One region of the Streptomyces sp. NPDC007808 genome, then DNA from elsewhere that is predicted to be linked to it. Evidence: predicted binding sites of a transcription regulator. Region 1 holds the regulator's gene; the other holds the start of a gene.

What was found. The regulator HspR, encoded in region 1, represses chaperone genes until heat shock. The targets are predictions, from matches to a motif close to TTGAGNNNNNNNNNCTCAA.
Region 2: lon (endopeptidase La) is a predicted target of HspR. The motif match lies at 3,372-3,390, and genes of this name have one in related genera.

Annotation. Positions count from the first base shown of each region.
Region 1 covers NZ_JBIAEQ010000004.1:521,865-528,789, reverse strand. The annotation lists gene ACFYNL_RS18195 (sugar ABC transporter substrate-binding protein) at 39-1,172, opposite strand; gene ACFYNL_RS18190 (hypothetical protein) at 1,689-2,201, shown strand; gene ACFYNL_RS18185 (heat shock protein transcriptional repressor HspR) at 2,273-2,719, opposite strand; gene dnaJ (molecular chaperone DnaJ) at 2,725-3,906, opposite strand; gene grpE (nucleotide exchange factor GrpE) at 3,949-4,602, opposite strand; gene dnaK (molecular chaperone DnaK) at 4,602-6,449, opposite strand; gene ACFYNL_RS18165 (MraY family glycosyltransferase) at 6,565-6,925, opposite strand, start outside.
Region 2 covers NZ_JBIAEQ010000003.1:490,652-497,576, forward strand. The annotation lists gene ACFYNL_RS13960 (lysozyme) at 1-831, shown strand; gene lon (endopeptidase La) at 917-3,349, opposite strand; gene ACFYNL_RS13970 (spermidine synthase) at 3,583-4,260, shown strand; gene ACFYNL_RS13975 (response regulator transcription factor) at 4,393-5,130, shown strand; gene ACFYNL_RS13980 (sensor histidine kinase) at 5,127-6,233, shown strand; gene ACFYNL_RS13985 (multifunctional oxoglutarate decarboxylase/oxoglutarate dehydrogenase thiamine pyrophosphate-binding subunit/dihydrolipoyllysine-residue succinyltransferase subunit) at 6,515-6,925, shown strand, end outside.

The DNA of each region.
Region 1 (6,925 bases):
GGAACAACCGCACGCACCCGCAAAGGAATCGGCTGACGTCACCCGCCGAGCCCGACCTCCGAGCAAGCCGCCTTGTACTTGGCGGTGCAGATGTCGGAAAGCTCGTAGATGCCGTCGGCGACGACGGTCTCCTTGATGTTGTCCTCGGTCAGCGCGACCACGGGCACCAGCAGGGCCGCAATGCCCTTGTGGGTCGGGCTGTCGACCTGGTCCTGGGTGAGGGAGTCGAACTGGATGTCCTTGCCCTGGACCTTGGCCACGGCCATCTCCGCGGCGCTCTCGGCCTCCTGCGGGTACGACTTGTACACGCTCATGTACTGCTCACCGGCGATGATCCGCTGCACGGCGTCCAGTTCGGCGTCCTGCCCGGTGATCGGCGGCAGCTTGGTCACGCCCGCGGCCTTGAGGGCCTTGATGACTCCGGCGGCCATGCCGTCGTTGGCGGAGTAGACGCCCTTGAGGTTGTTCACGCCGATGGCCGCGATGGCCTGGGCCATGTTGGTCTGGGCGTTCTCCGGCTTCCAGTCCTTGGTGTCGTAGGTCCTGGCGATGTCGACCGCGCCCTTGAGCTCGGAGAGGGCACCCGCCTTGAACTGCGCGGCGTTCGGGTCGGTGGGCGAGCCGTTCATCATCACGATCTTGTCGGACGAGTCGACGCTGGAGCCGCCCATGGCCTCCAGCAGGGAGCGGCCCTGCACCTCGCCGACGAGTTCGTTGTCGAAGGAGACGTACGCGTCGATGGGCCCCTCGGCCAGGCGGTCGTAGGCGATGACCGGGATGCCGGCGTCCTTGGCCTTCTGCACGCCGTCGGCGATGGCGTGCGAGTCGACGGCGTCCAGCAGGATCACGTCGACCTGGTCGTCGATCATCTTCTGCAGCTGGCTGGCCTGCTTGGCCGCGTCCGCGTCGGCGTTCAGGTAGACGACCCGACCCTGCTTGTCGGTGAGTTCCTGGACCTTGTTCCTGATGATGGGGTAGTCGAACTTGTCGTAGCGCGTGTTGGCCGTCTCCGGCAGCAGCAGCCCCACGGTGACGTCGTTGCCCTTGGTCGGGCTCGCCGCGCTGCTGTCCCCACTGACCCCCAGCGTCCCGCACGCGGTCAGCGAAAGGGTCATCGTGGACGCGGCGGCCACGGCGGTGGCGAGACGACGCGTGGGGCGCATGGAACGCATAGAGGAGCTCACTTCTGGTGCCATCGGGACACGGGCGCTAATGCGCCCAGATGTCTGAAAAGACAACGCGGCGACGGCCCCCAGCGTCAAGCGGAATGACTTAACGAGTGCGCAACACCACGCTCCGCTGCGCATGTGAAGACATGACGGAACCCCTCCAAACGCCCTTTACGCCCCCTCCACCGAACCGCGATCGCACGGAAGGGCAAGATCCACACAACCGACTCCATTCCGCGCGAGTCGCGATCGGAGCGGCTTACCGACCGCCGTACCGCATTCGACCAGAGGAACGAATGAACTCAGCCAGGCGCGCGATCGCCGCGACCACGGCCCGGAAAGGCGCCATCACCGGCATACAGCGCGCAATGGGCTTCAAAGGGCGATATCAGCCAGACCGGGACACCGGCGGCTTCCCTCGACGGCAGCCGCGGGATCGGCTTGGGGAAGGACGTGCGGACCTGAGGACCGGTCGGTCACCGCAACGGTCGGCCGACCGCGTCTGAGAAGATCATCCTCATGACTCCCACCGAAACCCCCGTCGAGGACAGCCTGTTCGGCCCGCTGACCGTCCATCTGGACACCGAGCGCGGTCATGTCGTCGTCGAGGGCGAGGCGGTCCCGCGGATCGTACTGAGCCGCGCCGCCGGTACCGAGGCCGAGGAGCACATCCCCGTCGGCACCCGGGCCGCCGGCCGGCTCACGCTCACCGTCGACGGCGAGGAGGCCGGCCTGTACCCGGCGGAGGGAGGGCTGACCCGGCGTTCGTACCGGGTCGACGTCCGGTACGCGGGACACGTCTGGCGGCTGGTGCCCGACTCCCTGCCGGACAGCCGCCTGCTGCGGGACGGGCGGCGGCTGGCCGCTCTCACCTGCGAGGGCGACGGCAGGGTGGTGGCCGACTGGCGGGCGGACGCGGCCCCGGAGGCCCTGGACGTGGCTCTCGGGTACGCCCTCGCCGCCGCGTTCGGCACCGGCGCGCAGCCCATGTGGATGCTGGTCGCGGACGCCATCGGACAACTCATTCCCTGAAGCCCGTGCCACGTACGCGGAAAGGGGCCCGGAGGTCGTACCTCCGGGCCCCTTCGCTTCCGCGTACGTGCTCAGTCCCTGGCCTTCTTCGGCCGCCACACCACCAGCGCGCTGGTCTGCTGCACCTCCTGGTACGGCACCAGGTCGCGGCGGTACGACGCGTGCACCGCCGCCTCGCGCTGCTGCATCGCCGCCGCCGCGCCGTCCAGGGCCGCCTGCATCTCGGCGACCCGGGACTGGAGCGCGGCGACCTGGTTCTCCAGTTCGATGATGCGCTTGATACCGGCCAGGTTGATGCCCTCGTCCTGCGACAACTGCTGGACGGTGCGCAGCAGTTCGATGTCGCGGGCCGAGTAGCGGCGGCCCCGCCCGGCCGTGCGGTCGGGAGACACCAGGCCGAGGCGGTCGTACTGGCGCAGGGTCTGCGGGTGCAGGCCGGACAGCTGGGCCGCCACCGAAATGACGTAGACCGGGGTCTCCTCGGTCAGTTCATACGGGTTGCGTCGACGACCGTCCATCTGTCTCATGCTCCCTTCGCGGCCTGGAACAGCTCCGCCCGCGGGTCCTCACCCGCGGTTGCCTCGCGATACGCCTCAAGCGCGTCACGAGCCTTCCCCGAAAGGTCCTTCGGGACACTCACCTCGACGGTGACCAGCAGGTCGCCGCGGGTGCCGTCCTTGCGGACCGCGCCCTTGCCCCGCGCCCGCATGGTGCGGCCGTTGGGGGTGCCGGGCGGCAGTTTCAGCGTGACCGGCGGTCCGCCCAGGGTGGGGACCCTGACCTCGCCGCCGAGGGCCGCCTCCGTGAAGGTCACGGGGACGGTCACCGTGAGGTTGTCGCCCTTGCGCCCGAACACCGGGTGCTCGCCGACGTGCACGGTCACGTAGAGGTCACCCGCCGGGCCGCCGCGCTCACCGGGCGCGCCCTTGCCGCGCAGCCGGATGCGCTGGCCGTCCGACACCCCGGCCGGGATGCGGACCTGCATGGTCCGGGACGACTTGGCGCGCCCGCTGCCCTTGCAGTCCAGGCACGGGTGCTCGGCGATCAGGCCGCGCCCCTTGCAGTCCGGGCACGGGTCGGTCAGGGAGAACCCGCCGCCCGAGCCCCGCGCCACCTGGCCGGTGCCCACACACGTCGGGCACACCCTCGGCGTGCCGTTCTTGTCACCGGTGCCCGCACAGGCCTTGCAGGGAGACTGCGAGGACATGCGCAGCGGGACCGTCGCCCCCTCGATCGCCTCGGTGAAGCTGAGGGTGACCTCGGTGTCGATGTCCTGGCCGCGCCGGGGCTGGGTGCGGGTCGTGCCCGTACCGCCCCGGTTGAACAGGCCCCCGAAGACGTCACCGAGGCCGCCGCCGAAGCCGCCGGCTCCTTGCTGGCCGCCCTGGGCGCCGCCTCCGAAGAGGTCGCCCAGGTCGAAGTTGAAGGAGCCGCCCGCGCCGCCCGGCCCCGGGCGGAAGCCGCCGTTGCCGAAGAGGGCGCGAGCCTCGTCGTACTCCTTGCGCTTCTTGGGGTCGCCGAGGACGTCGTTCGCCTCGGAGATCTCCTTGAAGCGCTCCTCAGCCTTGACGTTGCCCTTGTTGGCGTCCGGGTGGTACTCGCGGGCGAGCTTGCGGTACGCCTTCTTGATCTCGGCCTCGGTGGCGTCCTTGGGGACGCCGAGGACCTTGTAGTAGTCCTTCTCGATGAAGTCCTTGGTGCTCATCCCCGACGTCCCTCCTTCCCTGTCGAGTTCGTCAGTCCAACGTCAGCCCTCGTCCGGGCCACCGCTCTCCTTGTCGTCGGCCGCCGCGTTCTCTTCGGACTCCTCGGTCTTGACGGTCTGCGCGCCCGGCTGGGGCTCGGCGACGGCCACCCGCGCGGGGCGGATGGTGCGCTCGCCGATGCGGTACCCGGGCTGCAGGATCGCCACGCAGGTCGTCTCGGTGACGTCCGGCGCGTAGGAGTGCATCAGGGCCTCGTGGATCGTCGGGTCGAAGGGCTCGCCCTCCTTGCCGAACTGCTGCAGGCCCATCTTCGCCGCGACGGTCTCCAGCGACTCCGCGACGGACTTGAATCCGCCGACGAGCTCGCCGTGCTCCCGCGCGCGGCCGATGTCGTCGAGCACGGGCAGGAGCTCGGTCAGGAGGTTCGCGATGGCGATCTCCTTGACCGTGATCCGGTCCCGCTCGACCCGGCGGCGGTAGTTCTGGTACTCGGCCTGGAGCCGCTGGAGGTCCGCGGTGCGCTCACCGAGCGCGGTGCGCACCTGGTCCAGCTGGGCCACCAGGCCCGCGTCTGCTGCTCCGTCCCCGGCCGGGGCCGCTCCCTCCTGAGGAGCGGCCTTCGACTCGGCGTCGTCAGGGGTCGCGCCGGAGGGGACGTCGGGCTTCTCCTCGAAGCCCGGGGTCTCCTCCGTCATTACGCGGCACCGTCCTTGCGCTCGTCGTCCACGATCTCGGCGTCCACGACGTCGTCGTCGGCGGGCTTGCCACCCTGGGCGGCGCCCTCCGGACCACCCGCGGCCTGAGCGCCCTGGGCGTCGGCGTACATGGCCTGGCCGACCTTCTGGGAGACCGCGGCGACCTTCTCGGTGGCCGTGCGGATCTCGGCGGTGTCCTCGCCCTTGAGCGCGGTCTTCAGCTCCTCGACGGCCGACTCGACCTCGGTCTTGACCTCGGCGGGGACCTTGTCCTCGTTGTCCTTGAGGAACTTCTCCGTCTGGTAGACGAGCTGCTCGCCCTGGTTGCGGGTCTCGGCGGCCTCGCGGCGGCGGTGGTCCTCCTCCGCGTACTGCTCGGCCTCCTGGCGCATCCGGTCGACCTCGTCCTTCGGCAGCGAGGAGCCGCCGGTGACGGTCATCTTCTGCTCCTTGCCCGTGCCCAGGTCCTTGGCGGTCACGTGCATGATGCCGTTGGCGTCGATGTCGAAGGAGACCTCGATCTGCGGGACACCGCGCGGCGCCGGCGGCAGACCGGTCAGCTCGAACATCCCGAGCTTCTTGTTGTACGCCGCGATCTCGCGCTCGCCCTGGTAGACCTGGATCTGCACGGACGGCTGGTTGTCCTCGGCCGTGGTGAAGATCTCGGACCGCTTGGTCGGGATCGTGGTGTTGCGCTCGATGAGCTTGGTCATGATGCCGCCCTTGGTCTCGATACCGAGGGACAGCGGGGTCACGTCGAGGAGCAGGACGTCCTTGACCTCACCCTTGAGGACACCGGCCTGGAGCGAGGCGCCGATGGCGACGACCTCGTCCGGGTTCACGCCCTTGTTGGCCTCCTTGCCGCCGGTCAGCTCCTTGACGAGCTCGGCGACGGCGGGCATACGGGTCGAGCCACCGACGAGGACGACGTGGTCGATCTCGTTGATGGAGACGCCGGCGTCCTTCATGACGTTGAAGAACGGGGTCTTGCAGCGCTCCAGCAGGTCGGCCGTCAGCTGCTGGAACTGAGCCCGGGTGAGCTTCTCGTCCAGGTGCAGCGGGCCCTCGGCGGAGGCGGTGATGTAAGGCAGGTTGATCGAGGTCTCGGTGGACGAGGACAGCTCGATCTTGGCCTTCTCGGCGGCCTCACGCAGACGCTGCAGCGCCATCTTGTCCTTGGCGAGGTCCACGCCGTGACCGGACTTGAACTGCTGCACCAGGTAGTCGACGACGCGCTGGTCCCAGTCGTCACCACCGAGGTGGTTGTCACCGTTGGTGGCCTTCACCTCGACGACGCCGTCGCCGATCTCCAGCAGGGACACGTCGAAGGTGCCGCCGCCGAGGTCGAAGACGAGGATCGTCTGGTCGTCCTTGTCGAGGCCGTACGCGAGCGCCGCCGCGGTGGGCTCGTTGACGATGCGCAGGACGTTCAGACCGGCGATCTCGCCGGCCTCCTTCGTCGCCTGGCGCTCGGAGTCGTTGAAGTAGGCCGGGACGGTGATGACCGCGTCCGTGACCTTCTCGCCCAGGTAGGACTCGGCGTCCCGCTTCAGCTTCTGGAGGATGAAGGCGGAGATCTGCTGCGGGTTGAAGGGCTTCCCGTCGAGCTCCATCTTCCAGTCGGTGCCCATGTGGCGCTTCACGGAACGGATGGTCCGGTCCACGTTGGTGACCGCCTGGCGCTTGGCCACCTCGCCGACCAGCACCTCGCCGTTCTTGGCGAAGGCGACGACGGACGGCGTGGTCCTGGCGCCCTCGGCGTTGGTGATGACGGTGGGCTCGCCGCCCTCCAGAACGCTGACGACGGAGTTAGTCGTGCCCAGGTCGATGCCGACCGCACGTGCCATGGTTGATTCCTCCAGCTGACTTGAGTGGAACGGACTCAAGTGTGCATGACGGCCTCCCCCCGGTCAACAGAGCTGAGTCCACCCCACTCAAGTCTTATCTGTTCCTTACACGCAACTAGCCTCTGACCTGCGTGGATGCCAGTCGAGTGGAGGTCCCCACGGGCCCCCTCCGGGGGAAGGAGGGTTGACGCCGAGGCCCGTAGACCTTGATCCGCAGCGATGCGAGTACGACGATCAGGGCCCCGACCCCCACCCAGTACGCGCTCGACCGCGACACCCATCCCATGTGCACCAGGACGCCGACGAGTACCCCGGAGAAGGCCAGCACCCCCAGCAGCACGGCGGCCCCCGGCGGGGTGAGGCCGAGCCGGCGCAGGCGATGGGCGAGATGGTCCGGTCCGCCGCGCAGCAGCGGCCGTCCGGCCAGCCTGCGGGACACCACCACGAGCAGGACGTCGGCGGTGACCAGGGCGGTG
Region 2 (6,925 bases), on a different contig from region 1:
TTGCCCGTGCACAGACCTGAACCGCTTCGCGTCCGGGGCCCGTACCTCACCGGGCTCCTGCTCACCGCCCTCACCCTCCTCCTCACCGCCCAGACCGCCCCCGCCGCCGCCCGCGACGAGGCCCCACCCCGCGGCTCCGCCCACATGGGCATGGGGGTCGCGGCCCACGACGGCGTGCACGGCCTGCCCGCCGGCACCAAGGCCGCGCAGACCGAAGGCGTGGACGTATCCAGCCACCAGGGGTACGTCGACTGGCCGACCCTGTGGAACAGCGGGGTGAAGTGGGCCTACGCGAAGGCCACCGAGGGGACCTACTACACCAACCCCTACTTCGCCCAGCAGTACAACGGCTCCTACGACATGGGCATGATCCGCGGCGCGTACCACTTCGCCACCCCGGACACCACCGATGGAGCAACCCAGGCCGACTACTTCGTCGACCACGGCGGCGGCTGGTCCCGCGACGGCCGGACCCTGCCGGGCGTCCTCGACATCGAGTGGAACCCGTACGGGGACGCCTGCTACGGCAGGACACCGAGCGCGATGGTCACCTGGATCCGCGACTTCCTGACCCGGTACAAGGCCCGCACCGGCCGCGACGCCGTCATCTACACGGCAACCAGCTGGTGGACCCGGTGCACCGGCAACCACAGCGGCTTCGCCACCGCCAACCCGCTGTGGATCGCCCGGTACGCGGCGACGGTGGGAGAACTGCCGGCGGGCTGGAGCTACTACACGATGTGGCAGTACACCTCCTCCGGCCCGACGGTCGGCGACCACAACAAGTTCAACGGGGCACTGGACAGGCTCCAGGCGTTGGCCAACGGCTGACCCGGAGCCGTACCGCCCGCTGCTCAGGGCGAAGGGCCCGGGCCTCCCTCACGGGACCCGGGCCCTGCCCCTGCGGCCGCGTCCGTCACGCCGCGACCGGAACCTCGGGCGCCGCGCCGTCGGTGGCCGGCGACAGCGCCAGTTCCAGGACCTGGCGGACGTCGGTCACGGCGTGGACGTCGAGCTTGTCCAGCACCTCGGCCGGGACGTCGTCCAGGTCGGGCTCGTTGCGCTTGGGGATGATCACCGTGGTGACCCCCGCCCGGTGTGCGGCCAGCAGCTTCTGCTTCACACCGCCGATGGGCAGGACGCGGCCGGTCAGCGAGACCTCACCCGTCATCGCCACGTCCGTGCGGACCAGCCGGCCGGAGAGCAGCGAGGCCAGTGCCGTCGTCATGGTGATGCCCGCGCTCGGGCCGTCCTTCGGCACCGCGCCCGCCGGGAAGTGGATGTGCACACCCCGGTCCTTGAGGTCGGCGACGGGCAGTTCGAGTTCGGCGCCGTGGGAGCGCAGGAAGGACAGGGCGATCTGCGCGCTCTCCTTCATCACGTCACCCAGCTGGCCGGTGAGGGTCAGGCCCGCCGCGCCCGTCTCCGGGTCGGCCAGCGACGCCTCCACGTACAGCACGTCGCCGCCCGCGCCCGTCACCGCCAGGCCCGTCGCCACGCCCGGCACGGCCGTGCGGCGCTCCGCCGGGTCCTGCGCGGACTCGGGTACGTGGTGCGGCCGGCCGATCAGGCCGCGCAGATCGCCGTCCGTGACGGTGAAGGGCAGCTCCCGCTCACCGAGTTCGTGCTGCGCCGCGACCTTGCGGAGCAGCCTCGCGATGGACCGCTCCAGGTTGCGGACGCCCGCCTCGCGCGTGTACTCACCGGCGAGCCTGCGCAGGGCTCCCTCCTCGATGGCCACCTCGTCCTTGTCCAGACCGGCCCGTTCCAGCTGGCGCGGGAGCAGGTGGTCACGGGCGATGACGACCTTCTCGTCCTCGGTGTAGCCGTCCAGGCGGACCAGCTCCATACGGTCGAGCAGCGCCTCCGGGATGGCCTCCAGGACATTGGCGGTGGCGAGGAAGACCACGTCGGACAGGTCCAGCTCCACCTCCAGGTAGTGGTCCCGGAAGGTGTGGTTCTGGGCCGGGTCCAGGACCTCCAGCAGGGCGGCCGCCGGGTCGCCCCGGAAGTCGGACCCCACCTTGTCGATCTCGTCGAGGAGGACCACCGGGTTCATCGACCCCGCCTCCTTGATCGCCCGCACGATCCGTCCGGGCAGCGCCCCGACGTAGGTACGGCGGTGGCCGCGGATCTCGGCCTCGTCGCGGACACCGCCGAGGGCGACGCGGACGAACTTGCGCCCCATGGCATGCGCGACGGACTCGCCGAGCGAGGTCTTGCCGACGCCGGGCGGGCCGACGAGGGCGAGTACGGCACCGCCGCGCCGCCCGCCGACGACGCCGAGCCCACGGTCGGTTCGGCGCTTGCGCACCGCCAGGTACTCGGTGATCCGCTCCTTCACGTCCTCCAGGCCGGCGTGCTCGGCGTCCAGCACGGCCTTCGCGCCCCGGATGTCATAGGCGGAGGCCTTGTCATCGGTCCGTTCGTTCCACGGGAGTTCGAGCACCGTGTCCAGCCAGGTCCGGATCCACGACCCCTCGGGCGACTGGTCGCTCGCCCGCTCCAGCTTGTCGACCTCCTTGAGCGCGGCTTCGCGCACCTTCTCCGGCAGGTCGGCGGCCTCCACGCGGGCGCGGTAGTCGTCGGACTCCTCGCCCTCCTTCTCGCCGTTCAGTTCGCGCAGTTCCTTGCGCACCGCCTCCAGCTGACGGCGCAGCAGGAACTCGCGCTGCTGCTTGTCGACGCCCTCCTGGACGTCCTTGGCGATGGTCTCGGCGACGTCCTGCTCGGCGAGGTGGTCGCGCAGTTGCCTGGTGGCGAGCCGGAGGCGGGCGACCGGGTCGGCGGTCTCCAGGAGCTCCACCTTCTGTTCGGTCGTCAGGAAGGGCGAGTATCCGGAGTTGTCGGCGAGCTGGGACACGTCGTCGATGGCCTGGACGCGGTCCACGACCTGCCAGGCTCCGCGCTTGCGCAGCCAGGCGGTGGCGAGTGCCTTGTACTCCTTGACCAGTTCGGCGACCTGGCCGGGCAGCGGCTCGGGCGCGCTCTCGTCGACCCGCGTCCCCTCGACCCACAGCGCGGCACCCGGCCCGGTGGTGCCGGCCCCGATCCGCACGCGGCCCCGGCCGCGGATCAGGGCGCCGGGGTCGCCGTCGGCCAGCCGGCCGACCTGTTCGACGGTGCCGAGCACACCGGTGCTCGCGTACGTCCCGTCGATGCGCGGCACCAGCAGAACCCGTGGCTTCCCCGGCTGCGACCGGGCGGCGGCCTGAGCGGCCTCCACCGCGGCGCGCACATCGGCGTCGTTCAAGTCCAGCGGGACCACCATCCCGGGCAGCACGACCTCGTCGTCGAGCGGCAGCACGGGCAGGGTGAGCGGTGTGAACGCCGTGGACTCAGCAGCCATGATCTCCCCTTCGGCAGTCAAGTTGAGTTATGCCGACTCAATGCACGGCGGGACCCGAATGTTCCCCGGACCACGTTCGCTGTGAGCGATCATCGTTGCCACGGGCTGTGACCTGGGATTTCCCGGAGGGCAGGGGGAGATCGGGCCGCCCGGGGCAGTCCCGCCCCCACGCCTCCTCCACCTCTGCGAGTAATTCCCTCGGTCCGCCCGAGCCGAGCTGACAGGATGGCCGGATGCCCACTTCGTACGACATCCCGGAAGTACTGGACCGTCGCGAAGGCCCTCACGGCGAGGTCGCGCTGCGGCGGCACGGCGAGTTGCTGCAGATCATCGCCAACGGCTGCTTCCTGATGGACACATCCGACGGGCGCTCGGAGCGGCTCCTCGTGGACGCGGCGCTCGGCGCGCTGGACGATCGCGCACGGCCGGCGGTGCTGATCGGAGGGCTCGGCGTCGGGTTCTCGCTCGCACACGCCGCGGCCGATCCCCGCCCCGGCCGCATCACCGTCGTGGAGCGCGAGCGCGCGATTATCGACTGGCATCTCGACGGACCGCTGTCCCACTTCTCCGCCGACGCCCTCGCCGACCCGCGCACCGAGATTGTGGAATCGGATCTGGTGGCGTACGTGCATGAGACTTCCGCCACGTATGACGCCCTGTGCCTCGACATCGACAACGGCCCCGACTGGACCGTCACGGAGGGCAACGACAGCCTGTACTCACCGGCCGGACTGGCCGCCTGCGCAGGCGCGTTGAGGCCGGGCGGGGTACTGGCCGTATGGTCCGCCCAGCCCTCTCCGGAATTCGAAGAAACCTTGCGTAATGCCGGATTCCAGCAGGTGCGTACCGAAGAGATCCCCGTTGCCCGGGGCGTTCCGGACGCCGTGCACCTCGCCGTCCGACCTGGATAGCCCTGGCGCGGTGACTCCCCGTACTCTGCTGCTCTGACGCGGATCATTCAAGCGTCAATCGCAAGCATGCGCAGGCATATGCAGTCACAGGAATCACCCCACGGATTCCGGAAAGCAACTTTGGGGCGGGCGATGGAGCAGACACACACCTCCCACAACGGCACGACGGCGACCCCTGGCGCACAGCGCCGGGTCCTCGTGGTCGAGGACGATCCGACCATCGTGGACGCCATCGCGGCCCGCCTGCGCGCCGAGGGGTTCCTCGTGCAGACCGCGGGTGACGGGCCGGCGGCCGTGGACACGGCGGAGGCCTGGCAGCCCGACCTGCTGATCCTCGACATCATGCTGCCCGGCTTCGACGGCCTGGAGGTCTGCCGCCGGGTCCAGGCCCAGCGGCCGGTGCCGGTACTGATGCTGACCGCGCGCGACGACGAGACGGACATGCTGGTCGGGCTCGGTGTCGGCGCGGACGACTACATGACGAAGCCGTTCTCGATGCGGGAACTGGCGGCCCGGGTGCACGTGCTGCTGCGCCGCGTCGAGCGGGCGGCCCTGGCGGCCACGACCCCGCGCTCCGGCATCCTGCGGCTCGGCGAGCTGGAGATCGACCACGCGCAGCGACGCGTGCGGGTGCGCAGTGAGGATGTTCACCTCACGCCCACCGAGTTCGACCTCCTGGTGTGCCTGGCGAACACCCCGCGCGCCGTCCTCTCCCGCGAGCAGCTGCTCGCCGAGGTGTGGGACTGGGCGGACGCCTCCGGCACCCGGACCGTCGACAGCCACATCAAGGCGCTGCGCCGGAAGATCGGGGCCGAGCGGATCCGCACCGTGCACGGCGTGGGCTACGCCCTGGAGACACCGACGCCATGAACGACGGGCCGGCCGCGCGGAGAGGCCCGGGGGAACCCTGGGCCGGCGTCAGTCCGTTCTCGATCAAGACCAAGCTCGGCGCGCTGGTCGTCATCTCGGTGCTGATCACGACAGGGCTGTCGATGATCGCCGTGCGCACCCAGACGGAGCTGCGCTTCATCACGGTCTTCTCGATGATCGCCACACTGCTCATCACGCAGTTCGTGGCCCATTCGCTCACCGCTCCCCTGGACGAGATGAACGCGGTGGCCCGCTCCATCTCGCACGGCGACTACACCCGCCGGGTGCGGGACAACCGCCGCGACGAGCTGGGCGATCTCGCCGAGACGATCAACCTCATGGCCGATGAGCTGGAAGCCCAGGACCAGCAGCGCAAGGAGCTGGTGGCGAACGTCTCGCACGAGCTGCGCACCCCCATCGCGGGCCTGCGAGCGGTTCTGGAGAACGTGGTCGACGGCATCGCCGAGGCCGACCCGGAAACCATGCGTACGGCACTGAAGCAGACCGAGCGGCTGGGCCGCCTGGTGGAGACGCTCCTGGACCTGTCCCGGCTGGACAACGGCGTCGTACCGCTGCGCACACGGCGTTTCGAGGTCTGGCCGTATCTCTCGGGCGTGCTGAAGGAGGCCAACATGGTCGCCTCCGCGCGCGGCGGCATGGCCTCGGGCTCGGGAAGCCACACCCGCACCGACGTCCATCTGCACCTGGACGTCTCCCCACCGGAGCTGACCGCGCACGCCGACCCCGAGCGCATCCACCAGGTCGTCGCCAACCTCATCGACAACGCGATCAAGCACAGCCCGCCGCACGGCCGCGTGACCGTCAAGGCACGGCGCGGGAACCACCCGGAGTCGCTGGTGCTGGAGGTCCTGGACGAGGGTCCGGGCATTCCGCGGTCGGACTGGCACCGGGTCTTCGAGCGGTTCAACCGCGGTGCCGTCAGCAGGCCGCACGGGCCGGGCAGTGACGGCGGTACGGGGCTGGGGCTGGCGATCGCGCGCTGGGCCGTCGATCTGCACGGCGGCCGGATCGGTGTGGCCGAATCCGAGCGGGGTTGCCGGATCCTGGTCACGCTCCCGGGGCAGCCTTCTTTGCCAAGTTGACGTAAAGTTCGAAGCGGAGCCACAAGATCCATGGGCGTCCGGACGGACGGACACGTGTGATCAGGCACAGGCCCGCACGGTCGCCGTGCCGAGGCCCGCCTCATCCTTCCCATTCGAAGCGGAACCACGCTTGTTTCCCGCCATTTCCGGGCCCGAAACACGGTTTCAGATGTGACTTACACGACGATGACCTTGCCCGGCCTGACCTTCCCGGCCATGGAGGCGTAGCCTTTATTCCCGCTGTCCATCACCTTGTGAAGCGGAAGAGGGCGGTTGCCGCCGTGTCGCCACAGTCCCCCAGTAACTCGAGCATCTCGACCGACGCCGACCAAGCGGGCAAGAACCCCGCTGCCGCGTTCGGTCCGAACGAGTGGCTCGTCGACGAGATCTATCAGCAGTACCTCCAGGACCCGAATTCCGTAGACCGCGCCTGGTGGGACTTCTTCGCCGACTACAAGCCCGGGGCGGCCGCCGCCTCGGCTCCGGCGGGTACCGCGGCCACGGGGGCCGCGGAGACCACCAGTACGGCTCCGGCCGCTCCGGCGACCCCGTCGGTACCCGCGCCGGCCCCGGCGGCTGCGAAGCCCGCGGCCGCCGCGCCCGCCGCTCCGGCCCCGGCCGCGGCGAAGCCCGCCGCCCCCGCTCCGGCCGCGAAGCCCGCTCAGCCGAAGAAGGCCGAGCCCGCCGCGGCC